DNA from 4 places in the Streptomyces sp. JN8 genome. Region 4 is predicted to be linked to each of the others. Evidence: riboswitches for the same ligand, from Rfam matches in the RefSeq annotation. Region 4 holds a riboswitch; each other region holds the start of a gene.

Region 1 (7,404 bases), 4.3 Mb from region 4:
CTCCCGGGAGATCGCCGACTTCGCCGTCGACGCCGTCGTCGAGGACCTCCGCCCCTCGGGCCCCGTCATCGCCCTCGTCAACGGCATGGGCGCGACCCCGCTCCTGGAGCTGTACGGGTTCAACGCCGAGGTCCAGCGCGTCCTGGGCGAACGCGGGGTGCCGGTCGCCCGGACCCTCGTCGGCAACTACGTGACCTCGCTCGACATGGCCGGCTGCTCGGTCACCCTGTGCGAGGTGGACGAGGAGCTCCTGCGCCTCTGGGACGCCCCCGTGGCGACGCCCGCGCTGCGCTGGGGCCGGTGAGACGGACGAGGGGACAGGAGCCCGACATGACGCAGACCTTCGACGCCGCCTTCCTCGTGCGCTGGCTGGCCGCCGTGGCCGAGTCCGTGGACCGGGAGGCGGACCGGCTCACCGAGCTCGACTCGGCCATCGGCGACGCCGACCACGGCGCCAACCTGCGGCGCGGTTTCGCCGCCGTGACCACCGCCCTGGGCGAGGACCCGCCCGCGACGCCGGGCGCGGCCCTCACCGCCGCCGGCCGGCAGCTGATCTCCACCGTGGGCGGCGCCTCGGGACCGCTGTACGGCACGCTCCTCCGCCGTACCGGCAAGACCCTCGGGGACGACCCGCGCGTCACCCGGGAGCAGCTGGCGGAGGCGCTCGGTACGGGAGTGACCGCCGTGTCCCAGCTCGGCGGGGCGCAGGTCGGCGACAAGACGATGCTCGACGCGCTCACGCCGGCGGTGGACGGGCTGCGCGATTCGTTCGGCGCCGCGCGCGCGGCCGCCGCGGAGGGCGCCCTGGCGACCGTACCCCTGCGGGCGCGCAAGGGCAGGGCCAGCTATCTGGGCGAGCGGTCGGTGGGGCATCAGGATCCGGGGGCCACGTCCTCGGCGCTGCTCTTCGCCGCCCTCGACGAGGTCGCCCGCGGCGAGGAGCGGCCTGCCGCCGAGGGGACGGCATGAGCGGCGGGAGCGGAACCGGAGGCATGAGCGGCGGGAACAGCACCGGAGGGACGAGCGGCGGGAGCGGGACGGACGGTGTGGGTGGCGTGAGTCGTACCGACGGTGTGCGTGACGTGAGCGGGACCGGCGGCACGGGCCGCGGCCGCCCGGTCGGCATCGTGCTCGTGTCGCACAGCGCGGCCGTCGCGGCCTCCGTCGCCGAGCTGGCCCGCGGGCTCGCCGGGGGCGGCGACCTCGCCCCGATCGTGCCGGCCGGCGGGACCCCCGACGGCGGTCTCGGGACGAGTTCCGAGCTGATCTCCGAGGCGGCGAAGGCCGCCGACCGCGGCGCGGGGGTGGCGCTCCTCGTCGATCTGGGGAGTGCGGTGCTGACCGTGAAGGCCCTCCTCGCCGAGGGCGACGAACTGCCCGAGGGCGCCCGGCTCGTGGACGCGCCGTTCGTCGAGGGGGCGGTCGCCGCCTACGTCACCGCCGGCGCCGGCGGGGACCTGGACGCCGTGGCGGCCGCCGCTGCGGAGGCGTACGCGTACCGCAAGGACTGACGGAGGGAGCGCCCCCGCGGTCGTCCGGTGCCGCCCGGGCCGACTGCGGGGAGTGAGCGCGGGGCCGCGCCCGGTACCGGCCGTGTTGTGATCCAGCAGGTCAACGCACTAATGTCGCAGGGCCTTGGTGTACGGGAAACCGGTGCAGTACCGGTGCGGCCCTCGCCACTGTGATCGGGAGGTCCGGCTCCACCCCCGCGGGGAACGCCCTCGGGGAAGCCACTGGACCACGTCGGGAGACCGTCGTGGTGTGGGAAGGCGGAGTCGGACGGAATGACCGTCAGCCAGGAGACCGGCCAGGGTGCGTTGTCCATCCACGAGGTGCTGGAGAGGGTCTCCCAACCATGCATATAGCCGAGGGGTACCTACCCCCTGTGCACGCGGCCGCCTGGGGCGTCGCGTCCGCGCCGTTCGTCGTCCACGGGGTCCGCGCGCTGACCCGCGAGGTGCGGTCCAACCCGGAGTCCACGCTGCTGCTCGGCGCCGCCGGCGCCTTCACGTTCGTCCTGTCGGCACTCAAGTTGCCCTCGGTGACCGGCAGCTGCTCCCATCCGACCGGTACGGGTCTGGGAGCGATCCTGTTCAGGCCGCCGATCATGGCGGTCCTGGGGACCATCACCCTGCTGTTCCAGGCCCTGCTGCTCGCCCACGGCGGCCTGACCACGCTCGGCGCGAACGTCTTCTCGATGGCGATCGTCGGGCCGTGGGCGGGCTACGGCGCCTACGTGCTGCTGCGCCGGTTCGGCGCGCCGCTGATGGTCGCCGTGTTCTTCGGCGCGTTCGTCGCCGACCTGTCGACCTACTGTGTGACCAGCGTCCAGCTGGCGCTCGCCTTCCCGGACCCGGGCAGCGGCATCCCCGGCGCGCTCGCCAAGTTCGGCGGGATCTTCGCCGTGACGCAGATCCCGCTCGCCGTGAGCGAGGGCCTGCTCACCGTGCTGGTGATGCGCCTGCTCACCCAGTCCAGCAAGGGCGACCTGGTCCGGCTCGGCGTCCTCGCCGGGCGCACGTCGGAGCGACGCGAGGAGGCGGCCGCGCGATGAGCCGGAACGCGAAGATCAACACCCTGCTGCTGCTCGTCGTCGCCGCGCTCGCGGTGCTGCCGCTCGCCCTGGGGCTCGGCGACCACAAGGAGGAGCCCTTCGTCGGGGCGGACGCGGAGGCCGAGACCGCGATCACGGAGCTGCGGCCGGACTACGAACCGTGGTTCAGCCCGCTGTACGAACCCCCGTCCGGGGAGATCGAGTCCGCGCTGTTCGCCCTGCAGGCCGCCCTCGGCGCCGGCGTCCTGGCGTACTACTTCGGCCTGCGCCGCGGCCGTCGGCAGGGGGCGGCGCGAGTCGTCGCGGAGGGGTCCGGAACCGACGTGGCCGACGGGGCCGACGGGGCCGGGGCCGGTGCGGCCGACCTGCCCGGGGCCGGCGCACCCGGAGCCGCCGGAGCCTCCCGGGCCGCCACGACGGCGGCCGAGAGCGGTACCGGCGGAGGGCCGGCCGCCGGTGGAGGATCCGGCCGCGGACCGGGCGCGTAACCGCGGATGCTGCCGATCGACGCGGCGGCGCACAGCAGTCGCTGGCGCCGCCGCCATCCCGCCGAGAAGGCGTTCCTCGGCTTCGGTCTCACCCTGTGCGCGGTCGGCCTGCCGCCGTGGCCGGGCGCGCTGCTCGTGGCGGCGGCCACGCTCGCGGTGCTGCTCGGTCCGGCCGGTGTGCCGGGCCGGGCGCTGTGGCGGGCGTTCCGCATCCCGCTCGGGTTCTGCGTCACCGGCGCGGTTCCGCTGCTCTTCGAGGTGGGCGGCTCCCGCGGGTTCGTCGCCCTCGCTCCCGACGGTCCGGTGCACGCGGGCGAGTTGCTGCTGCGGACGGCCTCGGCGTCGCTCGGCGTGCTCCTCTTCGCCTTCACGACACCGGTGTCCGACGTCCTCCCCCGGCTGGTACGCGCGGGGGTGCCGGCGCCGGTGGTGGACGTGGCGCTGGTGATGTACCGGATCGTCTTCCTGCTGCTCGACGCGATGACCAGGATCCGGGAGGCCCAGGCGGCCCGGCTCGGGCACACCACGCGGGCCGCGACCTGGCGTTCGCTCGCGGGCCTCGGTGCCACCGCGTTCGTGCGGGCCTTCGACCGCGCCCAGCGCCTGCAGTCGGGCCTCGCCGGACGCGGATACGACGGGACCCTGCGGGTCCTGGTGCCCACCCGCGCGGTCTCCCGCCCGTTCCTCGCCGCGACGGGCGGCCTGCTCGCCGGTCTCGTCGCCGCCACCCTCGTACTGGAAAGGCTCCTTCCATGACGTCTCCGACCCCTGTCGTGGAACTGGTGAAGGCCGGCTTCGCCTACGAGGACGGGCCTCCGGTGCTGACCGGTGTGGACTTCGCCGTGGCGGAGGGGCGCGCGGTGGCCCTGCTCGGCCGCAACGGCAGCGGCAAGACGACCCTGCTGCGCCTGCTCAGCGGCGGCCTACGGTGTGCGAGCGGGACCCTGCGTCTGGACGGGGCGGAGGTGGCGTACGACCGGAAGGGGCTGACCCGGCTGCGGACCACCGTCCAGCTGGTGGTGCAGGACCCCGACGACCAGCTGTTCGCCGCGTCCGTGGAACAGGACGTGTCGTTCGGTCCGACGAACCTGGGGCTGCCGGAGGACGAGGTGCGGCGGCGGGTCCGTGAGGCCCTGGCGGCGCTGGACATCACGGCGCTCGCGGACCGGCCGACGCATCTGCTGTCGTACGGGCAGCGCAAGCGGGCGGCGATCGCGGGCGCGGTCGCGATGCGGCCGCGCGTCCTGATCATGGACGAGCCGACGGCGGGCCTCGACCCGCACGGGCAGGAGCGGCTGCTCGACGCGCTCGGGCGGCTGCGGGAGGGCGGCACGACGGTGCTGATGGCCACGCACGACGTGGACCTGGCGCTGCGCTGGGCGGACGAGGCGGCGGTGCTCGCCCCGTCGGGGCTGCGGACCGGACCGGTCGCGGAGCTCCTCGCGGACGACGTGCTGCTCGCCGCGGCCCGGCTGCGCCGCCCCTGGGGCACGGCGGTGGCCCGGCTGCTCCGCGGCCACGGGCTGCTTCCGGAGGGGGCGGCCGAGCCGCGCACCCCGGAGGAACTGGACGCCTGGCTCGGGGCGGCGGCGTCGCGCGGGACGGAGTAGGCCGGGGGCCGCGGCGTCACGCGCCCGCCGCGGCCGGAATCCCGGGGCCGGGCACCGCCCCGTGCTCGACAGGGCGCCCGCCAGGCGCTGCGTACCCGCCCGGCGCCCCGCCCCGGTCCGGTCCGGTCCGGTCCGGTCCGGTCCGGTCCGGTCCGGTCCACCACTGTCCACCCCGCTCCGTCTCGCTCCGCCCCAGTCCCTCCGCCCCGGTCCGGTCACCGCACGGCACCGCGCACACGGCGCCACCCGAGAAAGCTACCGAGTAGTAGAGGTCACATCCCGAATCTTCTGCAACTAGTTGCATAACGAGAGGGGCTCCTCTAGAACTGAGGGCGACGATCCTGCGCGAGGAGGCGCCCGCATGACCCCGTACCCGCACCTGCTGAGCCCGCTCGACCTCGGGTTCACCACCCTGCCCAACCGGGTGATCATGGGATCCATGCACGTCGGGCTCGAGGAGACCGAGCACGGCTTCGAGCGCATGGCGGCCTTCTACGCCGAGCGGGCCCGCGGCGGCGCGGGCCTCATCGTCACCGGCGGCATCGCGCCCAACGACGCCGGTCGCCCCTGGGACGGCGGCGCCAAGCTCACCACCGCGGACGAGGTCGCCGAGCACCGGCTGATCACCGACGCCGTGCACGCCGAAGGCGGCCGGATCGCGATGCAGATCCTGCACTTCGGCCGGTACGCCTACCACCCCGCGCTCGTCGCGCCCAGCGCCCTCAAGGCCCCCATCAGCCCCTTCGTGCCGAACGAGCTGACCGACACCGAGGTCGAGCAGACCGTCGAGGACTACGCCCGCTGCGCCGAGCTCGCCAAGGAGGCCGGATACGACGGCGTCGAGGTGATGGGCTCCGAGGGCTACCTCATCAACGAGTTCATCGCCGCCGCGACCAACCGGCGCACCGACCGCTGGGGCGGCTCCTACGAGAACCGCGTCCGCTTCCCGCTGGAGATCGTCCGCCGGATCCGCGAGCGCGTCGGCGAGGACTTCATCCTGGTCTACCGCCTCTCCATGCTGGACCTCGTGCCCGGCGGCTCCACCCTGGAGGAGGTCGTCCGGCTCGCCAAGGAGATCGAGGCGGCCGGCGCCACCATCATCAACACCGGCATCGGCTGGCACGAGGCGCGCATCCCCACCATCGCCACCTCCGTGCCGCGCGGCGCCTACACCTGGGTCACCAAGAAGCTGATGGGCGAGGTCTCCGTGCCGCTCGTCACCAGCAACCGCATCAACACCCCCGAGGTCGCCGAGGAGATCCTCGCCGACGGCCGCGCCGACCTCGTCTCGCTCGCCCGCCCGTTCCTCGCCGACCCGGACTTCGTCGCCAAGGCCGCGGCCGACCGCGCCGACACCATCAACACCTGCATCGGCTGCAACCAGGCCTGCCTGGACCACACCTTCAACCTGAAGATCACGTCCTGCCTGGTCAACCCGCGCGCCTGCCACGAGACCGAACTGGTCCTCTCCCCCACCCGCCGCACCAAGCGGATCGCCGTCGTCGGCGCGGGCCCGGCGGGGCTGTCCTGCGCGGTCTCGGCGGCCGAGCGCGGGCACTCCGTGACCCTGTTCGACGCGGCCTCCGAGATCGGCGGCCAGCTGAACATCGCGAAGAAGGTCCCCGGCAAGGAGGAGTTCGACGAGACGCTCCGCTACTTCCGCGTCCAGCTCGACGAGCGCGGGGTCGACGTGCGCCTCGGCACCCCGGTCTCGGCCGGCGACCTGGACGACTTCGACGAGGTCGTCGTCGCCACCGGCGTCTCGCCCCGCACCCCCGGCATCGCGGGCGTGGACCACCCGAGCGTCCTCAGCTACCTGGACGTGCTGCGGGACGGCGCGCCCGTCGGCGAGCGGGTCGCGATCATCGGCGCGGGCGGCATCGGCTTCGACGTCGCGGAGTTCCTGACGGACGGCGGGGAGGGCGCGAGCCAGGACCCCGAGACGTACTTCCGCCAGTGGGGCGTCGACACCTCCTACGAGAACCGCGGCGGCCTGCGCACCCCGGAGCGCGCCGCACCGCCGCGCCAGGTGCACCTGCTCCAGCGCAAGGAGTCCAAGGTCGGCGCCGGTCTCGGCAAGACCACCGGGTGGATCCACCGCACCGAGCTCAAGCACCGCGGCGTCGCGATGGTCGCGGGCGTGTCGTACGACCGGATCGACGACGAGGGCCTGCACCTCACGATCGGCGGGGAGCGGCAGCTGCTGCCCGTCGACACCGTCGTGCTCTGCGCGGGCCAGGAGCCGCGCCGCGACCTCTACGAGGAGCTGATCGCGGCGGGCCGCACGGCGCACCTGATCGGCGGGGCCGACGTGGCCGCCGAGCTGGACGCCAAGCGGGCCATCGACCAGGGCACCCGGCTCGCGGCCGGCCTGTGACCGCGGTGGCCGGCCGCTCCTAGGATGCGCTCATGTCCCTCCCGCACGCGATCCTGACCGCCCTGCTCGAGAAGCCGTCCTCCGGTCTCGAACTGACGCGCCGCTTCGACAGGTCGATCGGCTACTTCTGGTCGGCCACGCACCAGCAGATCTACCGCGAGCTGGGCAGGCTGGAGGAGGCGGGGCACATCCGCGCCCTGCCCTCCCCGGTACCGGTGCGGGGGCAGCGCAAGGAGTACGAGGTGCTGCCCGCGGGCCGCGAGGAGCTCGGCGCGTGGGTGGCGAGGTCGGAGGACCCCAAGCCGATGCGGGCCGCGCTGCTGCTCCGGATGCGGGCGGCCGCGGTCGTCGGCGCCTCCGGCCTGCGCGCCGAAC
Region 2 (7,404 bases), 2.9 Mb from region 4:
TTGGCGGTGCGGACGAGCGCGCCCGTCAGTCGGCTGCGACCGCGGAGACGTGGCGTCGGCCGTCGGACGCGGAGTCCCAGTCGTCGCAGTACTGGATGTGCATCTCGCGTGCGTTCCCGAGGGTGCCGTCGTTGCCGTGGAACCTGGAGCAGTAGTGGGAATCGCCCGGATGAGCGAGCGCGTGCCCGGGGCCGTTCTGAGCGACATCGAGGAAGTTTCGGACGGTGTCCCTGAAGACCGGGGCGCTGCCGGTCATGAACAGGGTCTCCGCGTGGAGGTGCTGGTGAAACAGGTCCCGGTTCTCCCGGTGGTGCCGTGTTCCGTAGTCGATGCCGTCATCACCGGGATCCCCGGCCCACGGCAGGGTCACGGTCCGCGGCCGTCCGCGGTCGAGCCGGTTGCGGAGCTCCTTCCAGCGTGAAGGCGCGAACTGGAGCGAGTGGTGCATCACCACGAGGTCGAGCTGCCGGTGGCTGTCGTCGCCCTCCCGGCCGGCGGGGGCGTGGTCGCGTCGCATCGGGAGGTGGACCAGCGAGCGCGGGGACGAGGCCGCCACCTCCCACAGTGCGCCGATGCGCTGGGCGGCATCCCGGTCGAGGTAGGCGTCGAGCCACCGGTCGCGGTCGATGAGCACCGCGTGCGCGAGCGGGCGGGCAGGTCTGATGACCTTGAACTCGGTGGATCCGAGCCGTGCCCGGTGGATGGTGAGGGCCAGTTTCATTGCTTCCCCGAGACGTGACGGCTGACATCGGCTGCGCAGCAGCCCGTTCGCCGGATCCGATACGACGGGAAGTTAACAGAGACCCGTTCTGACCTGCGACGGAATATCGCCGTCGGATGCCCGCCGAGTCCAGGACGGCGGCCTCGGGGCCGATCCCGCGCAGGTCTCACCGGCCGCCGTTCTGTGCGGGTCTGTCCGGTCGCCGCCGAGGCGCGGAGCGACGTCGTCACCGGCCCGTCCCCGTACGGAGTGCTGCGAGCCGGAGCGCGACGACCGCGGGCCCCGCGGCGGAGGCCACGCAGACGGCTGAGCCGGCCGGCGACCCCCCGACGGTGACGGCGGCTCAGCCCCGCGGAGTCCGCGGCTGTAGCTGGAAGCCGAAGCCGAGCGTCCCGGGGTCGAGTGTGGTGGCGCCGCCGTCGACGGTGAGCACGGCGCCGTTGACGAAGGAGGCGGCGGGCGACAGGAGCCAGCAGATCGCCTCCGCGACCTCCTCGGGCCTGCCGGGCCGGCCGGCGGGCAGGGCCCGGGTGACCTCCTCGTACGCCGCTTCCACTCCGTCCGCGCCCGGGTCTCCCAGGTGTGCTTCGTGGGCGAACCGCGTCATGCGACGGTCGGCCATCTCGGTGCGGATCCAGCTGGGGCACACGGTGTTGGCGCGCAGCCCGGCGCCCGCGTAGTCGACGGTGAGGGAGCGGCACAGCTGGAGCAGCGCCGCCTTGGACGTGGCGTAGGCCGCGCTCCCCGCCCCGCTGAGCAGGGCGGAGACCGACGCCACGGCGACGACCGCGCCACGGGCTTCGAGAAGGTGGGGGAGTGCGGCGCGCAGCAGCAGGAACGGGCCGGTGAGGTTGGTCCGCATGACCTCGTCCCAGTCGTCCAGGGTCACCTCGCCCACCCCGCCGCCCCGTCCGATGCCGGCGTTGAGGACCAGACCGTCGAGCCGCCCGTACGAGTCGACGACGGTCTCGACGAGCGAGGCGACCGCGGCGGGGTCGCCGATGTCCGAAGGGACGGCCAGCGCTCCGGTCTCCTCGGCGACCAGCCGCAGCGGCTCGGGCCGCCGCCCCGACACGACCACCGCGTGACCCGCCCGGGTCAGGGCCCGCGCGGTCGCGGCCCCGATCCCCGTGCCGCCCCCGGTCACCACGTACACCCGCTCGTCCGCCATGAACGTCGCCTCTCCACGCCTCGTCAGCCCTTGCCCCGTGAAGATCATCTCAGGGAAGGGCCGCCGGACCCGGAACGAGGCGGCGACCGCGCACGGCCCGCACCGGCGCGTCCGTCGTGCGCTGCCCGGACCTGGTTCGGCACGGACGCCGGGACGAGGCGATCGAGGTGATCCGGACGCTCGCCGAGCGGCCCGGCGGTGCGGAGGACTGGATCGTCCGCACGCTCTGCACCCTGTACGCCGACGACGGCCGTCCTCAGGACGGTCTCGCCCACCTCGACGCCCTCAAGGCCCGCCGGGAAGGCCGGGAGGACTGGGAATTCTTCTGGATGAGACTCCCCCTCATGGCCCGGTGCGGCCGTCTGGACGAGGCGATCGAACAGGCCCGGGCGCACCCGGAGGGCGACACCTGGTACGCGGCCCGCGGACTGGCGCACGTGCTCACCGAAGCCGGTCGGGACGAGGAGGCCGCCGCGCTCCTGGACCGGCATCCGTCGGGCGGCGGCCCGTCGCGCGCCGAGCTGCTCATCGACCAGGGCCGCGTCGAGGAAGCGGTACGCATCCTCCAGGAGCCGCCGGTCAAGCCTCCCACGCCCGCCCGGGACGACCCCTTCTCCACCGAACCGCCGTTCTGACAGCCCCGAGGAACCCACCGGCCGGGGCCTCGTCGGGCCGGCGTCGCCCGTTCACGAACCCGAGGACGCCGTGCCGAGGAAGCGGACGTGGGGGCGGTCGCCGGGGCCCGGGAAGGACACCACCGCCCGGACCCCGTAGACCTCCTGAACGAGTCGCTCCGTGAGGACGTCCGCGACCGGCCCGGCCGCCACCACCCGCCCCTCGTGCAGCACCACCACGTGATCGCAGTACATCGCCGCCAGGTTGAGGTCGTGCAGCGCCATGACGCAGGTGAGGCGCAGACTCGACACCAGGGCCAGGAGGTCCAGTTGATGCTGGATGTCGAGGTGGTTCGTCGGTTCGTCGAGGAGGAGATCGCGCGGATCCTGGGCGAGCGCACGGGCGATCTGCACCCGCTGGCGCTCGCCGCCGGAGAGGGTGCGCCAGGTGCGGTACGCCCGGTCGGCGAGCCCCGTGCGGGCGAGCGCGGTCCGTACCGCCTCCTCGTCGGCGGCCGTCGCCGGCGACCAGGCGCGGCGGTGCGGAATGCGGCCGAGGCGTACGACGTCGGTCACGGTGAGGTCGACCTGCGTGTCGGCGTGCTGCTCGACGACCGCGAGTCGCCGTGCGAGCACCCGGCGCGGAACCGTGCTCAGCGGATCGCCGTCCAGGGTCACGAGCCCGCTGTCCGGGGCGAGCACTCCGGCCAGCACCCTCAGGAGGGTCGACTTCCCCGAACCGTTCGGTCCCAGAAGGCCGGTGAGCGTGCCGGGGCGCGGCGCGACGGTCACGCCGTCCAGGACGAGAGCGCCGCCGGCGGTACGGGAGACGCGTGCGGCGTGCAGCCCGGAGGTGCCGACGTGCGTGACCGAGTCGGTCATCGGGTGCTCCTGGTGCGGTACAGGACGAGGACGAACGCGGGGACGCCGACCAGGGAGGTCACCACGCCCACCGGCACCTCCTGCGGGTCGAGCACCGTACGCGCGAGGGTGTCGGCCCACACCAGGAAGACCGACCCGGCCAGTGCGGTCAGGGGCAGCAGCCGGGCGTGGCCGGGGCCCACGAGGGCACGGATCGCGTGCGGCAGGACCAGGCCGACGAAGCCGATCGCGCCGGCGGACGAGACCAGGACCGCCGTCAGCAGGGCGGTGACCGAGAGCAGGACGAGACGGGTCCGCGCGACCCCGACGCCGAGCGTCGCCGCCGCGTCCTCGCCGAACGCGAAGGCGTCCAGCGTGCGGGCGTGTCCGCCGCAGACGACGAGTCCGACGGCGAGGACGGCGGCGCACACCCCGACGTCCGTCCAGTCCGCTCCCGCGAGGGAGCCGAGCAGCCAGAACAGGACCCCTCGGGTGGTCTCGGCGTCGGCGGCGGTCATCACGACGAACGAGGTGAGGGCCGAGAAGAGCTGCATCGCCGCCACCCCGGCCAGCACGACGCGGTCGGTCGACCCGCCCAGCGTGTGGCTGAGGACGAGCACCAGGGCGAAGGAGCAGAGCGCGCCGAGGAACGCGCCCCCGGTCACGGGGAGCAGGCCCCCGCCGGCGCCGAGGACGATGACGGCCACCGCACCGGTCGAGGCCCCGGAGGAGACGCCCAGGACGAACGGGTCGGCGAGCGGGTTGCGCAGCAGCGACTGGAGCACCGCGCCGCAGACCGCGAGGCCGGCGCCGCAGACGGCCGCGAGGAGGGTACGCGGCAGCCTCAGCTCCCAGACGATGCCGTCGCGGATCGCGCTCAGGCCGGACGGGCTCCCACCGAGGTGGGCGGCCACGACGGACCAGGAGTCCGAGACGCGGATGTCGGCCGGACCGATCGTGAGGGCGACGGCGACCGAGGCGCACAGCAGGACGACCCCGCCGACCGCGGCCACCGTCGCGAGGGCGCGGGACGTGCGGACGGAGGCGCGCACGGACCGACCCACCGCGGCGGGCCGGTCGGCGTGATCACGGTCCGGCGGGTCCGCCGTCTCCAGCCCCGGCCGGGTCACTTCGCGAGACCGTACGTCTTGAGCGCGGCGGAGACCTTCTCGATGCCCTCGACCGTGCGGATGGTGGGGTTCATGGCCTGACCGCTGAGGATCACGTACCGCTTGTTCCGCACCGCCGTCATGTTGCGGGTGACCGCGTGGGACTCCAGGAACTCGATCTTCTTCGCGGCGCTCTCCGCCGACTGCGCCCTGCGGGTCAGATCGGCGATCACCAGCACGTCGGGATCGCGGTCGGCGACGGTCTCCCAGTTGATCTGCGGCCACTCCTCCTTCGTGTCGTCGAAGACGTTCCTCACGCCGAGCGCCCCGCTGACGATGCCGGGAGCGCCGCAGCAGCCGGCCATGTACGGTCCCTGGGAGTCGGAGAACCAGTAGAGGACGGACGCGTCGCCGAAGTCCGCGCCGGCCGTGGCCTTCCCGACCCGGGCGCGGAGCTCGCCGATGAGCTTCTCCCCGCGCTCCGGCACGCCGAAGACGCGGGCGAGGTCCCGGATCTCGCCGTACACGGTGTCCATGGTCAGTGGCCTCGTCCGCACACCGTCGCCACCGCCGCCGTTGTCCTTGCCGACGCAGTCGCCGGGGGAGAGGTAGGTGGGCACGCCGAGCTTCGTGAACCGCTCCCGCGGGGCCACGCCGCCCTTGCCGAGGGTGTACAGGAAGGACGCGCTGACGAAGTCCGGTTCGACGTCGAGGACCTTCTCGAAGGAGGGGTAGCGGTCGGCGAGCCGGGGCACGGTCGCGTTCGCCTTCTCCAGCCCGCCGAGGACCGGATCGGTCCAGGTGGCGGTGCCCACCATGCGGTCGGCGAGACCGAGGGAGAGCAGGATCTCGGCCGATCCCTGGTCCAGGGCGACGGCCCGGCGGGGGACGTGGTCGAGCTCGACCCGCTGTCCGCAGTTGTCCAGACGGACCGGATGGCCGGGCCCCGCCTGCTTCGCCTCGGGCTTGGCCGCCCCGGTGGTGTCGCCGCAGCCGGAGACGAGGGCGGCAGCGGCCACGAGCAGCACGGCGGCACGGGAACGGTGGGCGAGGGGCACAGGAGGAGTCCTCTGCGTCAGGGCTCATGCGCGGAGCCTGTCGTACGGTGCTTCCCGGACGACGGCACGCCGTCCGGGGCGCCAGCAGGTCTTCGGACTCGGGGTCGTCCGGACGGAACGCCTTCCCGGGCCCGTCGGGACCCAGTGGCCGCTGCTCCGCCCGTCACCCTCACCGCTGCGCGTCAGCTCCGGATTCCCACCGGATTCCCTGACCCGCGCACATACCGTGTCGATACGTACAGGGGTACGACTGGCCCGGGCAAACTACCACAGGGCGATCTTGGACCCGGCAAGCCGCCCGCCGGAGGGAAGGCCGGCTGAGGGCCGTCCGGCCGCCGCTCTCGCCCGCGGACGGCCGGCCTTTCGATCTCGAACCGGCAGTCGCCGAACGGAGGGCGTACCTGCGCACGCCCGTGCCGCCGCCCGGGTGCACCTGTCCTCGCGGGCGCATGAGCGGGATCTCTCCGGGCAGCCGAGTGGGGGAGGAGAACAGCATCCCTCCCTACCCGGTAAGGCGGTGTGATCATGGGAAGCGACGTACGGACCGGCCGTCCGAATCTGCCGGACCCGTCGGATCCGGAACTGGCGCCCCCCACGCGTCCCGTCCCTCCCGGCCCGGCGGGGCCACCGCCGGACCCCGGTCGCGAGCCCTGGCACGCGGGGACGACGGAACTGGGCACTCCGCCGCCCGATCCGGTGCCCCCGAACCCCACCCCGGCCCCCGGCCCAGGTCCCGGCCCGCAGCCGGGTCCGGTCCCCGGCCCGGTGCCCACGCCCGGCGGGCCCGACCCGGTACCCCCGGCTCCTCCGCAGCCCGGTCCGGACCCGCAGCCCGGCGATCCGCGCCCGGAGCCCGGCCCGAACCCGGGGCCCCTGCCCGGGCCCGTACCGGCACCGGGGCCGGCTTTCTGACGGCTCGCGCCGCCTCGGCGACCGGCATCGCGCCGGGGCGGCCCCCCCCGGCTCGCCCGGGCGTACGCGGCGGGGTACGGCCGTCCGAGGACGCCACGCCCGCCCGCCCGGCTCCCGTCCGCAGGCGGCTCACCGGACGAGGTAGACCTCGTCCTCGTAGCACCAGGCCCAGTCCTCGTCCGCGGACAGAGTCAGCGCGACCGGGTGCCCGGTCCTGTCGTGATGCCGGTACGCGTGCCGCCCCGGCGAGCTGTCACAGCAACCGACGTGTCCGCACGTCGCGCACCAGAGCAGCCGCCGCCAACTCCCACCCGAGGAAAGGCACTCGGCGCAGGCATCGGCCGGCTGATCCGGCGCGACGGGGAGGGTCGCGGCATGGCCGCAGGCGCGCCCGCCCTCCGGGCGGCCCCCGTCGTACGCCACGGCCCAGGAAGGCCGGGGTGTGTCGCGATGCCGGTCGGGTCGTGCGTCATCGTCGGATCGGTCCATCGCCCGATTCTCCCGCACCCGAGGGAGGAAGCCCTGCCGAGCCGCCCCGGCCCCGCGGTCCCCACCCGTGAGCCGTCGCGGGGCCGCGTCTCGCCGGTCGGCGTGCACACGATGCGTTGTATGTACACATTCGTCTAAACTGGGCGATGAGTGCCTGCAGGGCACACAGGTGACGTGTGCCGGTGGCGGGGACAGTGCGAGGTCCGGGCACGAAGAGCGCCGGACCTCGGAAGCCGACGCGACAGCGGCGACGGCTCGGCAGCCGACAGGGGTAACCCGTGGACGGACTGAACGAATCCCAGGCTTCCACCCGCCTGATTCGTCTCCACCAACAGGTCGCTGCGCTCCGGCTGATGCCGCGCGCGTGCCGCCGGCTCAACGACACCATCGATCTGATCCGCCTGCGCCTCGACGTCCTGCCCGAGGGCCTGTACCAGCCGGTTCCGGGCCTGCCGGTGCGGAAGGCCCG
Region 3 (7,404 bases), 2.3 Mb from region 4:
GCCCTCGTCGGTACTCAGCTCGCTCCTGACCTGCCGCGCCGCGGTGACGAGGTTCTCCAGGGAGGCGCGGGTCTCGGTCCAGCCGCGGGTCTTGAGTCCGCAGTCGGGGTTGACCCAGAGCCGCTCGGCGGGGATGGCCTCCAGACCCTTGCGCAGCAGCGCCGCGGCCTCCTGCGTGCTGGGGACGCGGGGGGAGTGGATGTCCCAGACACCGGGACCGGCCTCGCGCGGGTAGCCGTGCTCGGCGAGTTCACCGGCGACCTGCATGTGGGAGCGGGCGGCCTCCAGGCTGATGACGTCGGCGTCGAGGTCGTCGATGGCCTGGACGACGTCGCCGAACTCGGCGTAGCACATGTGGGTGTGGATCTGGGTGCCGGGCCGGACCCCGCTGGTGGAGAGCCGGAACGACTCGGTCGCCCAGTCGAGGTAGGCGGCGTGGTCCGCGGCGCGCAGCGGGAGGGTCTCCCGGAGCGCGGGCTCGTCGACCTGGATGACCGAGGTGCCCGCCGCCTCCAGGTCGTCCACCTCGTCGCGCAGGGCGAGCGCCACCTGCCGGGCCGTGTCGCCGAGCGGCTGGTCGTCGCGGACGAAGGACCAGGCGAGCATGGTGACCGGGCCGGTCAGCATGCCCTTGACCGGCTTGGCGGTCTGCGCCTGCGCGTACGTGGTCCAGCGCACCGTCATCGGCTCGGGGCGGGAGATGTCCCCGGCCAGGACCGGGGGCCGGACGTAGCGGGTGCCGTACGACTGGACCCAGCCGTGCCGCGTGGCGACGTACCCGGTGAGCTGCTCGGCGAAGTACTGCACCATGTCGTTGCGTTCGGGTTCGCCGTGGACGAGGACGTCGACGCCGGTCTTCTCCTGGAAGGAGAGGACCTCGCGGATCTCGTCCTTGATCCGCTCCTCGTAGCCGGCGGTGTCGACGCGGCCGGCGCGCAGGTCGGCGCGGGCCGCGCGGAGTTCGTCGGTCTGCGGGAACGAGCCGATGGTGGTGGTGGGCAGCAGCGGCAGACCGAGGTGCGCGCGCTGGGCGGCGGCCCGCTCGGCGTACGGCTGGGAGCGGCGGCCGTCCGCGTCGGTGATCGCGGCGGTGCGGGCGCGTACGGCCGGGTCGCGGGTGAGGGCGGAGTCGGCGCGGGAGGCCAGGTCGGCGCGGTTGGCGGCCAGTTCGGCGGTGATCGCGTCGGTGCCCTTCGCCAGGCCCTCGGCGAGCGTGACGACCTCGGTGGTCTTCTGCCGGGCGAAGGCGAGCCAGCGCCGGACCTGCGGGTCGATGTCGCGCTCGACGTCCGCGTCCAGCGGGACGTGCAGGAGCGAGCAGGACGCGGCAACGTCGACCCGGTCGGCGAGACCGAGCAGGGTCGCGAGGGTGGCCAGGGACTTCTGGTAGTCGTTGATCCAGATGTTGCGGCCGTTCACGACGCCCGCGACCAGCCGCTTTCCGGGCAGTCCGCCGACGCCCGCGAGGTCGTCGAGGTTGCCGGCGGCGCGCTCGGTGAAGTCGAGGGCGATCCCGTCCACCGGTGCCGCCGCGAGCACCTTGAGGGCGTCGCCGAGGCGGTCGAAGTAGGAGGCGACGAGCAGCCTGGGCCGGTCGGTGAGCGCGCCGAGATCGCGGTAGGCGCGGGCGGCGGCGTTCAGTTCGGCCGGGGTGCGGTCCTGGACGAGGGCGGGCTCGTCCAGCTGGACCCACTCGGCGCCCGCCGCGCGCAGGTCGGCGAGGACCTCCGCGTAGACGGGCAGCAGCCGGTCGAGGAGGGTGAGCGGGTCGAAGTCCTCGGCCACCCCGGGTGCGGGCTTGGCGAGCAGCAGGTAGGTGACGGGTCCGACGAGGACCGGGCGGGCGGTCAGGCCGAGGGCGACGGCCTCCTTCAGCTCGGCGACCTGCTTCGCCGAGTCGGCGCTGAAGACGGTGCCGGGGCCGAGCTCGGGGACCAGGTAGTGGTAGTTGGTGTCGAACCACTTGGTCATCTCCAGCGGCGCGACGTCCTGCGTGCCGCGGGCCATGGCGAAGTAGCCGTCGAGCGCGTCCGCCTCGACGGCGGCGCGGTGGCGCGCGGGGACGGCGCCGACCATGACACTGGTGTCCAGGACGTGGTCGTAGTACGAGAAGTCACCGGTCGGCACCTCGTCGATGCCGGCCTCGGCCAGCTGCCGCCAGTTCGAACGGCGCAGGTCGGCGGCGGTGGTCCGGAGGGCGTCGGCGGTGACCCGGCCCTTCCAGTAGCCCTCGACGGCCTTCTTCAGTTCGCGGTTCCCACCCTGGCGGGGGTAGCCGTACACGGTGGCCCGTGCGGCCGCGGCTGCGGGCTTCGCTGTCACGGAACTCTCCTTCGCGAGATGTGTCCAGAGACATCCCGGGCGACGGGACGCGGGCGCGAAGGGAACGACAGGACGCGCGGACCACGTCACGGGAGAAGACCGTGCGTGCCGCTCGCTGTGTACGCCGACCCGCCCACGAGGTCACCGGAATGTCCGCGCGCGGAATCGTCCGCGTGCGGGCAACGGGCAGGTCTTCGGACTCGCGGGCACGCTCTCCGGCCTGACCGGAGGACACCTACTGGCCGTCGCTTCCCAGGACCGTTGTCCGGTCCCAGTGCGTATGACGGCGGTCGTTCCCGCTCACCGCTGCGGGGCAGTCCCGGATTCCCACCGGGTTCCCTCTTACGACGCATCCCGCCTGGCGGACGGGGCGAACCAGCTGCCCGGCCAGACTAGGGTGCCGGATCACCCGGGGGCGAGCCCGCGTCCACCATACGGACGCTGAAATGAGACGGGTGGCCGAGTCGCGCCGGTGCGGAGACGGCGGCGAGGGCCCCCCGTCGACGGCGGGACACCGTCGGCGGGCGGACGGGCGCGGCCGGTCCTCCGTCAGAACCGGATCGTCCAGCTGACCGTGGACCTCATCGTCCGGGCGATGCCGCGGTCCCGGACCGAGGGGCTGCGGTCCTCGGCGGTGAGGGACAGGGTGTGCTTCCGGAGGTCGAGCAGCCTCAGGGACAGGTCGGACACCCGGACCCGGGTGCGCCCCGCGAGGGGCTTCACCTCGCGCCCGTCCAGGTACCAGCGGACCGTGAGCTGACGCCCGTCCGCCCCCGCCAGCCGGGGCACCAGGGCCGTGACGGTGTCGCCCCTGCGCAGCGTGCGGTCGGTGGCCGTGACGGGGGAGGCGATGCGCGCCTCGCGGTAGAAGCCGGCGATCATCGCCTCCACTCCGGGCAGGTTGAAGGGCTTGCCGAGGGACCGCATCAGGGAGTCCTCGGTGGGGCGCCGCAGCCCGGTGGCGTAGTAGCCGCCGCCTTCGTACGCGCCGACGACGCCGCCGTCGGGGGACGGCTCGCCGAGCCAGCGGTGCCACTTGGTTCCCCGGTCGGCCAGCTCGCCGGCGGTGAGGGTGGTGATGTTGGAGTCGGCGGGCTCGGGGCCCTCGTACCGCTCGTAGCCGGGATAGTCGGCGTAGAAGTACTCGTCGGCGAGCTTGCCCAGGGAGTGGCCGGTCTCGTGGATCGCGACCTGACCGGACTTCTCGTTGCCGGCCGAGGCCGTCGAGATCCCCTCGTAGCCGAGGGTCTCGCTGCGCTCGTTGTAGCCGGCGCCGCCGTACTTGGTGCTGTGGGAGAGGACGAGGACCAGGTCTGCCTCCGGCGCCTTCGCGACGTACCCGTCGACCTTGTCCTGGTCGACGCAGAGCAGCCGCTCGATCCCGTCGCACCAGAAGTACGAGCCGAGGGCCGTGTCGCGGACGGTGTCGGGCGAGGGGTCGCCGGACACCCCGGACTGGTTCGAGACGGCGTCCACGGTCCACACGTTGAAGAGGCCGCGGTAGGTGGTGTACGGCTCGACGGCCGTCAGCTCCTCCCACTTCCTCCGGGCGTCGGCGTGGAAGCGGGGCAGCTCGGAGACGGTGTACCCGTCGCCGACGACGACGATGTCGAGCCGGTCGGCGGTGGAGCCGTTGTCGACCATCTTGGCCACCTCGCCGTCGGCGGCCACCTCGGCCGACGAGAGGCGGGAGGCCGGCCGGTCCCGGCCCTCCGGCGGCACGTGCGTGTGACCGGAACCGGCGAGCGTGCCGTCCTCGGGCCCCGGTATCTCGACCTCGACCCCGGCCGTACGAGGTGCCGGCGGCTCCGCGGCGGCGCTGCCGGGTGCGGCGGCGAGCACGGCCGCGAGGGCGGCGGCCGCTCCGACCGCCATGACCGCTCGTCGTGCTGAACGCATGAAATCAGCCCCTTGCCAGGCGAGTTAAGCAAGAAAGTAACCACAGTCAACGAGTCGCTTAACCTAGGGGGAGGGCGAGGGCGTGCGCAATGCCTGCCGCGCCTGGATACTGGGCAGTTCACGAACCTGGGGGCCCTGATGGACGAACCGGCCGCGATCGGCCGCCGAGTGCAGCAGCTGCGCGCCCGACGGGGACTGACACAGCGGCAGTTGGCCGAACCCTCGTACACCCCCGCGTACGTGTCGACGCTGGAGTCGGGCCGGGTCAGACCCTCGGAGACCGCCCTGCGCTTCCTCGCGGACCGGCTCGGCACGACGTACGAGGAGCTGGCCACCGGAAGACCCGCGCACCTCGCCACGGAGCTGCGGCTCGCCCTCGTCGAGGCACGCCGCCGGCTCGCCACCGGGACGGCGGAGGAGGCCGCCGTCCACTATCGGCGCCTCCTCACCGACGCGGAGCACCTCGACCTCGTGCCCGAGCGGGCGGACGCACTGCTCGGACTCGGCGACTGCGCCCTGGAGACCGGCCAACTCGGCGACGCGGGACATCACTTCCAGGCCGCCGAGCGACTCCTCGCCGACGAGCCGCTGCCCCGCCGCGTCCACGCGATCCGCGGCCGAGCCGTCGCCCACCTCCTGGCCGGAGAACTGCGCTACGCCTGCTACCTCCTCGAATCCACCATCGACGAGCTCGGGACGAGCGGGCTGACCGACCCGGAGGCGCTGGTCGTCCTGTACGCGGCCGTGATCGGCCCCTACATGGACATGGGCGCCCATGCCCGTGCCGCGCACGCCGCCGAGCTCGCCCTGGCGCTCGCTCCGCAGGTCGACGACCCGGCCCTGGTGGCCGGCATGCACCGGCAGGTCGCCCGCACCCTCCTCGCCGAGGGGCGCACGGCCGACGCGGACGCCTCACTGGCCAAGGCGCAGGCGATCTACCAGCAGCTGAGCCTGCGCACCGACCTGGCGCACTGCCACTGGATGCGTGGCTACGTCCTCGCCCAGCGCGGGGAACTCGATGCGGCCGAGGCGGAGTTGCGGGCCGCCCGAGACATGCTCAGCGACCGGCGCGCGGCGCTGTTCACCGCACAGGTCGAAGTGGAGCTGGCCGACGTCCTGCGGCGGCTCGGACGGCACGACGAGGCCTCCGGCCTGCTCTCGGCCTTCCTCGAACTGGGCGACCGGCACGGCGCGGTGCACGCGGGCGGCGCGCACCGGCTGCTCGGGCTGATCGCCGAGGAGCGGGGGGACGCCGAGGCCGCCGAGGAGCACTACGTCACGGCCCTGGGGCTGCTGGAGCGCAGCGGAGCGAGCGGCGACCTGGCCGACCTGTGCCGTCTCCTGGGCGACCTGCTGCGCCGCGGCGGCCGCACCGAGGCGGCCCTGGACGCCTACCGCACGGGGCTGGGCCACCGTTCGGCTCCCGGTACGACGACGCTGGGGCCCGCTCCGGCGGCGCCGGCGTTCCCACGGACCTGAACGACCGGCCGGCAGGCCCGGAGGAGGAGCGGACCGCCCGGCCGTTCCGGGCGGCCCCCGCGCGATCACGCCGACCGCCCGGTGACCGAGGCCGCCGAAGGCGACCCCGGCGACCGGGCGGTGTCCGCGCGGGGCCGCTCAGCAGTTCCGGATGGACCACACGGGCGTCCAGTCGTACGTGAAGGGCGTGGGCTCCGGCAGGACGACGTCCAGGACCTGGCCGTTCTGGCCGTAGAAGAACGCGGCGGCACCGACCTGGTTGTTCACCACCTGGCCCACACCGTTCCAGTGGGACAGGGAGTACTGCTGGCACCGGTAGAGGAAGAACACCTTGTACTTGCCCACCACCGGGTCCCAGACCCCGGTGCAGAGGTTCCCCGACGCACACGTGACGGGGCTGCCCGACGACGTGTGCACGTAGTCCGCCCACGGCGAGACCGTCGGCGACACGGCCGCCGCGGCCCGCGAGGAAGCCCCCTCGCCGCGGGGGGCCGGTGGCATGACCACGGTGTGGCCGCCTCCGCCGCGGGGACCGTCCGAGACCGCCGCCTGGGCGGGGGCCGCCGCGAAGGCGGACACCAGCACCCACAGGAGGGCACCGACCACACCGGGGGCGGAACGCCAGGTACGCGACATCGTCACTCCTTCTCCGGGAGTCCCCGGGATCACTTCTGACTCGTGCACAGCGGTACGTCCGGCAGCTGGTTGTCCGGATGGCTGAGGTAGATGTTGGTGACGTAGCCCCCGTACTGCGGCAGATACGCCCACCAGTCGTTGCTGTACGGCGGGACCGAGACGAGCTGCCCCTTCCTCTGGCAGCCCACCAGCACCTCCACGCCGGCCGGGAGCCGGGTCACCAGGTTGTCCCCGACGACCGGCCCCGTCCGGACGGCGACGTCCTGGCCCCACGTCCCGTACCACTTCCCCGCCGGCGCCGTTCCGCCGGGAACGTTCAGCGAGCGGGTCAGCCGGCCGAGGTCGGTGTACGCCTTCCCGTACGACGTGCCGTCCGGGTGCAGGGTGAGGACGGCCACGATCGAACGGTCGCCGGCCCCGACGGTGCCGGTCGTGTGCAGTGCCGGCCGGCTCAGGTCGACGCCCGCGCCGGCGGGCACGGCGGCCGCGGTCCCGGCGCCGCGGGCCGCGGTCGCGCTCGCGGACCCGCAGGTCCCCTGCGCGTACCTCCCCGACCAGCCCTGCTTCACGGCCCACGGGCGGTCGAACGCGGCGGCGATGCCGAAGTGCTGGTCGAAGGAGTCCGACGCGCACCGGGTCGACGCGCGCAGACGCTGCATGACGAAGTCACGCACCGGCGCGGGAGCGGACTCCAGGATGTGCCGGTAGGTCTTCACGGTGTCGCGGGCCGACATGGCCGTGTAGCCCCAGTACCCCTCGTAACCCGCCGGCGGCGGAGCGGTGTCCGCGAGCCCGAGCCGCGTGACCATGCGCGCGACGATCGCCGGGCCGCCGTACGTCGACCAGTAGTGGCCGGCGGCGGCGTCCTGACTGCTGCGGAGCATGACGTCCAGCCGGGTGCGGTCGGCGGAGGGGATCGTGTCGGGGCTGCGGTTCCACAGGAAGTCGAGGGCGATCAGGAGCTTGACGACCGAAGCCGACCGGAACGTGGCGGCCGGGGCGAGCTGTTCGGTGAACCTCCCGGTCTGCCGGTCGAACACCGCCACGCCCGCCGTGACCCCCGCGGGC
Region 4 (7,404 bases):
GGCGAGATCGGCTACATCGGTCTCACCGCCTTCCTCCTCAACGTCCTCGTCACGGTCGTCCTGACCTTCGTCCTCAAGGCCGTGAAGGCCCCCGAGGGCGTCGACGAGACCTCCCCGGAGGACTACACGGCCGACGCGGGCGACCGCGGGGTCGACACGAAGCTCCCGAAGGTGGGAGCCGAGACCCACTGACCGCCCGGCCGGACCCCGGCCGTCGCGGCACCCACGGGCCGCCCCGCCTCCCCGGAGGCGGGGCGGCCCGTCCCGTGGACCGCCCTGACGCCGGTCGGCCCGCCGGAGGCACACTGCCCTCATGGACTTCACGATCAGGGCGGTACGGCCCGAGGACTACGAGGCGCTGGGTGAGCTCACCGCGGGGACCTATCTGAGCGACGGGCTGCTGAAGTACGGGGCGGAGGACTCGTATCTGCACGTGCTCCGGGACACGGCCCGGCGGGCCCGGGAGAGCGAGGTGCTGCTCGCCGAGGACGCCGACGACCGGCTGCTCGGCGGGGTGACCTTCGCCACCGGCAACACCCCGTGGGCGGACATCGCCGTGGACGGCGAGGCCGAGTTCCGGATGCTCGTGGTCTCCCGGGAGGCCCGCGGCCGGGGCGTCGGGGAGGCCCTCGTACGGGCCTGCATCGAGCGGGCGCAGGCCCTCCCGGGGTGCCGCCGCATCGTGTTGTCCACGGACGCCACGATGGTCTCCGCGCACCGGATCTACGAGCGCCTGGGCTTCGTCCGCACGCCCCACCGGGACTGGGAACCGATCCCCGATCACTCTCTGCGCACCTACGCCCTGGAGTTCTGACTCCCCGGCGCGACACAACATGTGGGGGGTTCCGCAAGCGGAGCCCCCCACATGTATGCTCGTGCTCGCTGTCGACGCAGGGGAATCCGGCGCGAATCCGGAACTGTCCCGCAACGGTGTGCTTCGTACGGATACGACGTGTTCGGACGAGGTGAGTCCGAGGACCTGCCGGCAGCGCACCCGGTCCGATCGTTCCGGGTGCCGATGACTTCCGGGCCTCGCGGAGTGGGCCGGTGGACACAGCGCGTCCGGCGTCCGGACCCCCGCGTGCCCTCCTCCCCCCGCCGCGGCCCCGAGCCGAGCGAGGGAGAGCCCCCACGTGACCATCGCGCCTGCCGATCCGGCTTCCGCCGAGGCTTCCGCGGTCGAGAGCGACGGCCCCGGGACCGTGCTGCTGCGGACCCTGACCGACCTCACCGCCGACCTCCCCGACACCGACCCCGGCAGGGTCGCCGCCGCCGCGCTCCGCGGCCGCAGCGCCGCCGCGGACGAGGCGGAACTGCGCGAGCTGGCCACCGAGGCGGCCGCGGGTCTGATCGCCGAGGACCCGGCGTACTCCCGGCTCGCCGCCCGGCTCCTGACCATCACCATCGCCGACGAGGCCGCGAGCCAGGGCTCGTTCTCCTTCTCGGCCTCCGTCGCCGTCGGCCACCGCGAGGGCCTGATCGCCGACCGCACCGCGGAGTTCGTGGCGCAGCACGCGGACCGGCTCGACTCGACGATCGACGCGGCCGGCGACGACCGCTTCGGCTACTTCGGCCTGCGCACCCTCTACTCGCGCTACCTGCTGCGCCACCCGATCACCCGCAAGGTGATCGAGACCCCCCAGCACTTCATGCTCCGCGTGGCCTGCGGCCTCGCCGAGGACGACAGCGTCCGCGCGCTCGACGAGGTCGCCGCCCTCTACGGCCTGATGAGCCGGCTCGACTACCTGCCGTCCTCCCCCACGCTCTTCAACTCCGGCACCCGCCACCCGCAGATGTCCTCCTGCTACCTCCTGGACTCCCCCCAGGACGAGCTGGACTCCATCTACGACCGCTACCACCAGGTCGCGCGCCTCTCGAAGCACGCCGGCGGCATCGGCCTCTCCTACTCCCGCATCCGGGCCCGCGGTTCGCTGATCCGCGGCACCAACGGGCACTCCAACGGCATCGTCCCGTTCCTGAAGACCCTCGACGCCTCCGTCGCCGCGGTGAACCAGGGCGGCCGCCGCAAGGGCGCCGCCGCCGTCTACCTGGAGACCTGGCACGCGGACATCGAGGAGTTCCTGGAGCTCCGCGACAACACCGGCGAGGACCAGCGCCGCACGCACAACCTCAACCTCGCGCACTGGATCCCGGACGAGTTCATGCGCCGGGTCAACGCCGACGGCGAGTGGTCGCTGTTCTCCCCGGCGGACGTGCCCGAGCTGGTCGACCTGTGGGGCGAGGAGTTCGACGCCGCCTACCGCAAGGCCGAGGCCGCCGGCCTGGCCCGCAAGACGATGCCGGCCCGCGACCTGTACGGCCGGATGATGCGGACCCTGGCCCAGACCGGCAACGGCTGGATGACCTTCAAGGACGCCTCGAACCGGACCGCCAACCAGACGGCCGAGCCGGGCACCGTCGTCCACTCCTCGAACCTCTGCACCGAGATCATCGAGGTCACGAACGACGGCGAGACGGCCGTCTGCAACCTCGGCTCGGTCAACCTCGGGTCCTTCGTGACCGGCGGGGACATCGACTGGGAGCGCCTCGACGCCACCGTCCGCACGGCCGTCACCTTCCTCGACCGGGTCGTCGACATCAACTTCTACCCGACCGAGCAGGCGGGCCGCTCCAACGCCCGCTGGCGTCCGGTCGGCCTGGGCGCCATGGGCCTCCAGGACGTCTTCTTCCAGCTGAAGCTGCCGTTCGACTCGGCCGAGGCACGCGCACTGTCCACCCGGATCGCCGAGCGCATCATGCTCGCCGCCTACGAGGCCTCCGCCGACCTCGCCGAGCGCAACGGCCCCGTCCCCGCCTGGGAGCAGACCCGCACCGCCCGCGGCGTGCTGCACCCCGACCACTACGACGTGGAGCTCAACTGGCCCGAGCGCTGGGCCGCGCTGCGCGAGCGGATCGCCGTCACCGGCATGCGCAACAGCCTGCTCCTCGCCATCGCGCCGACCGCGACGATCGCCTCGATCGCCGGCGTCTACGAGTGCATCGAGCCCCAGGTCTCCAACCTCTTCAAGCGCGAGACGCTGTCCGGCGAGTTCCTCCAGGTCAACTCGTACCTCGTCGACGAGCTGAAGAAGCTCGGCGTGTGGGACGCGCAGACCCGTGAGGCGCTGCGCGACTCCAACGGCTCGGTGGCCGGCTTCACCTGGGTCCCGGCCGAGGTGCGCGAGCTGTACCGCACGGCCTGGGAGATCCCGCAGCGCGGTCTCATCGACATGGCCGCCGCCCGGACCCCGTTCCTGGACCAGTCGCAGTCGCTGAACCTGTTCCTGGAGACGCCGACCATCGGCAAGCTGTCGTCGATGTACGCGTACGCCTGGAAGCAGGGTCTGAAGACGACGTACTACCTGCGCTCCCGTCCGGCGACCCGGATCGCCCGCGCCGCCCAGGCCGCGACGCCGGCCGCCGCCACCATCCCCGTCCAGCAGGCGACTCCCGACGCGGACGCCCTCGCCTGCTCCCTTGAGAACCCCGAGTCCTGCGAGGCCTGCCAGTAATGAGCACCAACGAGAAGAAGAACCTCCTCGACCCGGGCTTCGAGCTGACCCTCCGTCCGATGCGCTACCCGGACTTCTACGAGCGCTACCGGGACGCGATCAAGAACACCTGGACCGTGGAGGAGGTCGACCTCCACTCGGACGTCGCCGACCTCGCCAAGCTCACGCCGGCCGAGCAGCACATGATCGGCCGCCTGGTCGCGTTCTTCGCGACCGGCGACTCGATCGTCTCGAACAACCTGGTGCTGACGCTCTACAAGCACATCAACTCCCCGGAGGCGCGCCTGTACCTGTCGCGCCAGCTGTTCGAGGAGGCCGTGCACGTCCAGTTCTACCTGACGCTGCTCGACACCTACCTGCCCGACCCGGACGACCGCGCCGCAGCGTTCGACGCGGTCGAGGAGATCCCCTCCATCCGCGAGAAGGCCCAGTTCTGCTTCAAGTGGATGGACTCGGTCGAGAAGATCGAGCGCCTGGAGACGGCCGCCGACCGCCGCCGCTTCCTGCTCAACCTGATCTGCTTCGCCGCGTGCATCGAGGGCCTGTTCTTCTACGGCGCCTTCGCCTACGTGTACTGGTTCCGGTCCCGCGGTCTGCTCCACGGCCTCGCGACCGGCACCAACTGGGTGTTCCGTGACGAGACGATGCACATGAACTTCGCCTTCGAGGTCGTGGACACCGTCCGCAAGGAGGAGCCCGAGCTCTTCGACGACGCGCTCCAGCAGCAGGTCACGGACATGCTGAAGGAGGCCGTCGAGGCGGAGCTCCAGTTCGGCCGCGACCTGTGCGGCGACGGCCTGCCCGGCATGAACACCGAGTCGATGCGCGAGTACCTCCAGTGCGTCGCCGACCAGCGCCTCCAGCGCCTCGGCTTCGCCCCGGTGTACGGCTCCGAGAACCCGTTCTCGTTCATGGAGCTCCAGGGCGTCCAGGAGCTCACCAACTTCTTCGAGCGCCGTCCGTCCGCCTACCAGGTGGCGGTCGAGGGCTCGGTGGACCTGGACGAGGACTTCTAGGACCCGGCGCGACGAGAGGGGCCCCGCACTCGGTCGAGTGCGGGGCCCCTCTCGTACGGCGCGGGCGATCAGGCGTTCGGCACCGTCTCGTAGCGGGGGGTGCCCTCCTCCATCTGGCGCAGGGCGTCCTTGCGGTCCCGCTTGGAGAGGCGGTCGATGTACAGGTAGCCGTACAGGTGGTCCGTCTCGTGCTGGAGGCAGCGGGCGAAGTAGCCCGTGCCGCGCACCTTGATCGGGTTGCCCTGCGCGTCCTGGCCGTGGACCTCCGCGTAGTCGGGGCGGGCCAGCTCGGCGTAGGCGGTCGGCACGGAGAGGCAGCCCTCGTTGGACTCGTCGAGGACGCGCGCCTCGGCCGGGAGCTCCTGGAGGACCGGGTTGACCACGACGCCGGTGTGCCGGGCGCCCTCGTCGTCCGGGCAGTCGTACACGAAGACCTTGAGGTCCACACCGATCTGGTTCGCGGCCAGGCCCACGCCCTCGGCGGCCTTCTGGCTGGCGAACATGTCGTCGATCAGCGCCGCGAGCGAGTCGTCGAACTCGGTGACGTCCTTGCACTCCTTGTGGAGCACCGGGTTGCCGACCACCGTGATCGGACGGGCCGTTCCGCGCTCGCGGTGGGCGAGCTCGCGCGCCTCGCAGTCCTCCGTGTCCACGACGAAGCCGTCGTTGATCGTCTGCTCGTCCGTCTCCTGCTGCGCCATGTCCGGCCGCGCCTTCCTGAAAACCCGATTCCGTCGGAGGACAGCCTACGGGCCCCCCGGCGTCCGCTCAGCAGACCTCTTCGAGATCCCGCCACTCGCGGCTGTCGGGGCTGTCCGCCACCCAGCCGTCGAGGAGCCCGCGGACCAGGCCCGCGGGAGCCGCGATGCCGCACTCCCGCTCGGGGACCCACAGCTCGCCGGGCGAGCGGTGTCCGAGCGGCCCGGGATGGCCCGGCTCGCTGTGGTCGTGGGGGTCGGAGTGCTCGCCCTCGCCCTCGGCACTCGGCATGGTCGACTCGGAGCAGGCCCGGCAGAGCAGCCGCACGGAGGACGACCAGTCCTCGGCGGCGAACCCCGCTTCCGCGGCCAGCTGCTCCAGGGCGTCCCGGTCGGCCTCGGTGGCCGCCTCCAGGAGGACCACCCAGGTGGGGACCGGAGAGGGGGCCCACAGCTCGATCTCGTCGAAGACCGGGTAGGCGGGCCCGGCCGTGGTGGTGCGCTCGCCGTTCGGCACGCCGTCGTGGAGGACCACCTCGCCCCAGCGGCGCCCCGAGGACGGCAGCGGGATGGAGAGGACCTCGATGCGGGCCGGGTCGAGCCGGCGGCCCCACACGACCTCGGCCTCGCCCTCGGGCGAGAGCCGGACGGCGGCGCTGCCCAGCTCCATGCCGGCGGGCTCGCCGGTGCCCGCGGCGGCGCCCGGCACCTTCAGTCCGTACGCCTGCCAGGCCCGGCGGGCCAGCGGCCAGTCCTGGAGCGCGGTCGCGGCGATGCCCACGTTCCACCAGTCGGGGGCGCCGCTCTCCTTGTCGAGCAGCGCGACGGCACGGAGCCCGGCGGCCCGCGCCTGCTCCCAGTCGTGCCGGAACTTGTGCAGCAGCGCCAGGTTGAACCAGGACTCGGAGAGCCAGGGCTCCAGGTCCGCCGCGCGTGTCAGGAGTGCGCCCGCGTCCTCGTACCGGCCGTCGCCGATCAGCGTGAACGCGCGGTCCGTGGCCTGCCGCCATGAGGCGGAGGGCCGATGCCGTACCTTCCCGAAGATCTTCACGATTCCCGCCTGCCGGTCGCTTCACCCTCTTGTTCGCATCCAACCATGCCCGGTCGGACGCGCGCTCATTACCCATGGGTTACCCCGTAGCGACGGAGGTCACCCCAGTCGCTCCGCCCCGCGCCAGGACCCTGGCCAGGCATTCGACGACGTCCGGGTGGTGGTCGCGGGCGATGCCGAGCCGGAGCCGCTCCAGGGCGTCGAGGGCGGCGGCCGCCCCCTCGCCTCCCGCGAGGTCGTCGTAGGCGTTCACGGTCCGGACGATCCGGGCGGGCAGCGGCTGCTCACGGTACGGGTCGGCCTGCCGCTCCACGACCACGGCGACGGCCTCGGGGACCCCGGTCCTGCGGACGACCTCGCCGCCCAGCAGGGCGATCCGGCGCTGCTCCTCGGCGGGCAGCAGGGCGGTGGCGCCGCCGGCGACGGGGTCGACGAGGGAGAGCTGGCCGATGTCGTGCATGAGGGCCGCGTGCTCCAGGACGGCCAGCTCGGTCCCGGAGAGCCCGAGCTCGCGGCCGACGGCGGCGCTGAGGGCGGCGACCCGGTGGGCGTGCCCGGGCGGGGTGCAGCCGGCGATCTCGGTGGCACGGGCGAGGGAGGCGATGGTCTGCCGGTTGACGGTGCGCACGGCGGCGTACCGCCGGAAGGAGACCTGGGTGAGCAGCAGCGGCACGGCGAGTACGGGCAGGGCCCAGAGCCCGGCGGCGGCCACGCCGAGTGCCATGACGGTGCCGGTGGCGCCGACGGCGGAGCCGATGCCGCGGAGGGCGCGCAGTTCGTCGCGGAGGAGGGGGCCGTACGGGAACCCGGTGCGGGCGCGGAGCAGGAGGGCGGCGAGGACGGCGTCGCACAGGGCGGTCAGGCCGAGCAGCAGGACGAGGAAGAGGGCGTAGGCGGGGCCTTCGCCCAGGTGCCGGACGACGGTGCCGGAGTTGTACAGGGGCTGGAAGCAGAGCGCGGCGAAGCCGACGGTGAGGACGCGGCGGGCGAGGTGGTCGAGGCCGGGCTCCCGGCCCCGGGCGAGGTGGGGGACGATTCCGGCGAGGCCCGCGGCGACGACGACGGCGACGATCTGGAGGACGCCGTGGGTGGTGGCGGTGCCGGCGCTGGACCCGAGCAGGGCGTAG

The links. Region 4 has a riboswitch for cobalamin ahead of ACY0MR_RS12960 (ribonucleoside-diphosphate reductase subunit alpha). Riboswitches for the same ligand answer to the same signal wherever they lie in the genome.
Region 1: another riboswitch for cobalamin. It lies ahead of ACY0MR_RS32350 (energy-coupling factor ABC transporter permease); the one in region 4 lies ahead of ACY0MR_RS12960 (ribonucleoside-diphosphate reductase subunit alpha).
Region 2: another riboswitch for cobalamin. It lies ahead of ACY0MR_RS00870 (ABC transporter substrate-binding protein); the one in region 4 lies ahead of ACY0MR_RS12960 (ribonucleoside-diphosphate reductase subunit alpha).
Region 3: another riboswitch for cobalamin. It lies ahead of metE (5-methyltetrahydropteroyltriglutamate--homocysteine S-methyltransferase); the one in region 4 lies ahead of ACY0MR_RS12960 (ribonucleoside-diphosphate reductase subunit alpha).

What each region holds. Positions count from the first base shown of each region.
Region 1 is NZ_CM147852.1:7,316,406-7,323,809, reverse strand. Features, by position in the region: gene dhaK (dihydroxyacetone kinase subunit DhaK) at 1-304, shown strand, start outside; gene dhaL (dihydroxyacetone kinase subunit DhaL) at 331-969, shown strand; gene ACY0MR_RS32355 (PTS-dependent dihydroxyacetone kinase phosphotransferase subunit DhaM) at 1,056-1,511, shown strand; cobalamin riboswitch at 1,620-1,826, shown strand; gene ACY0MR_RS32350 (energy-coupling factor ABC transporter permease) at 1,856-2,554, shown strand; gene ACY0MR_RS32345 (energy-coupling factor ABC transporter substrate-binding protein) at 2,551-3,042, shown strand; gene cbiQ (cobalt ECF transporter T component CbiQ) at 3,049-3,798, shown strand; gene ACY0MR_RS32335 (energy-coupling factor ABC transporter ATP-binding protein) at 3,795-4,652, shown strand; gene ACY0MR_RS32330 (FAD-dependent oxidoreductase) at 5,014-7,029, shown strand; gene ACY0MR_RS32325 (PadR family transcriptional regulator) at 7,062-7,404, shown strand, end outside.
Region 2 is NZ_CM147852.1:175,651-183,054, reverse strand. Features, by position in the region: gene ACY0MR_RS00895 (hypothetical protein) at 26-721, opposite strand; gene ACY0MR_RS00890 (SDR family NAD(P)-dependent oxidoreductase) at 1,065-1,892, opposite strand; gene ACY0MR_RS00885 (tetratricopeptide repeat protein) at 2,060-2,527, shown strand; gene ACY0MR_RS00880 (ABC transporter ATP-binding protein) at 2,579-3,388, opposite strand; gene ACY0MR_RS00875 (FecCD family ABC transporter permease) at 3,385-4,419, opposite strand; gene ACY0MR_RS00870 (ABC transporter substrate-binding protein) at 4,494-5,534, opposite strand; cobalamin riboswitch at 5,601-5,804, opposite strand; gene ACY0MR_RS00865 (UBP-type zinc finger domain-containing protein) at 6,576-6,869, opposite strand; gene ACY0MR_RS00860 (methyltransferase domain-containing protein) at 7,289-7,404, shown strand, end outside.
Region 3 is NZ_CM147852.1:716,694-724,097, reverse strand. Features, by position in the region: gene metE (5-methyltetrahydropteroyltriglutamate--homocysteine S-methyltransferase) at 1-2,322, opposite strand, end outside; cobalamin riboswitch at 2,491-2,717, opposite strand; gene ACY0MR_RS03200 (M64 family metallopeptidase) at 2,872-4,221, opposite strand; gene ACY0MR_RS03195 (helix-turn-helix domain-containing protein) at 4,360-5,700, shown strand; gene ACY0MR_RS03190 (hypothetical protein) at 5,839-6,336, opposite strand; gene ACY0MR_RS03185 (hypothetical protein) at 6,366-7,404, opposite strand, start outside.
Region 4 is NZ_CM147852.1:3,035,453-3,042,856, forward strand. Features, by position in the region: gene mctP (monocarboxylate uptake permease MctP) at 1-192, shown strand, start outside; gene ACY0MR_RS12955 (GNAT family N-acetyltransferase) at 314-814, shown strand; cobalamin riboswitch at 870-1,001, shown strand; gene ACY0MR_RS12960 (ribonucleoside-diphosphate reductase subunit alpha) at 1,134-3,512, shown strand; gene ACY0MR_RS12965 (ribonucleotide-diphosphate reductase subunit beta) at 3,512-4,528, shown strand; gene def (peptide deformylase) at 4,597-5,229, opposite strand; gene ACY0MR_RS12975 (tetratricopeptide repeat protein) at 5,297-6,277, opposite strand; gene ACY0MR_RS12980 (HD domain-containing protein) at 6,357-7,404, opposite strand, start outside.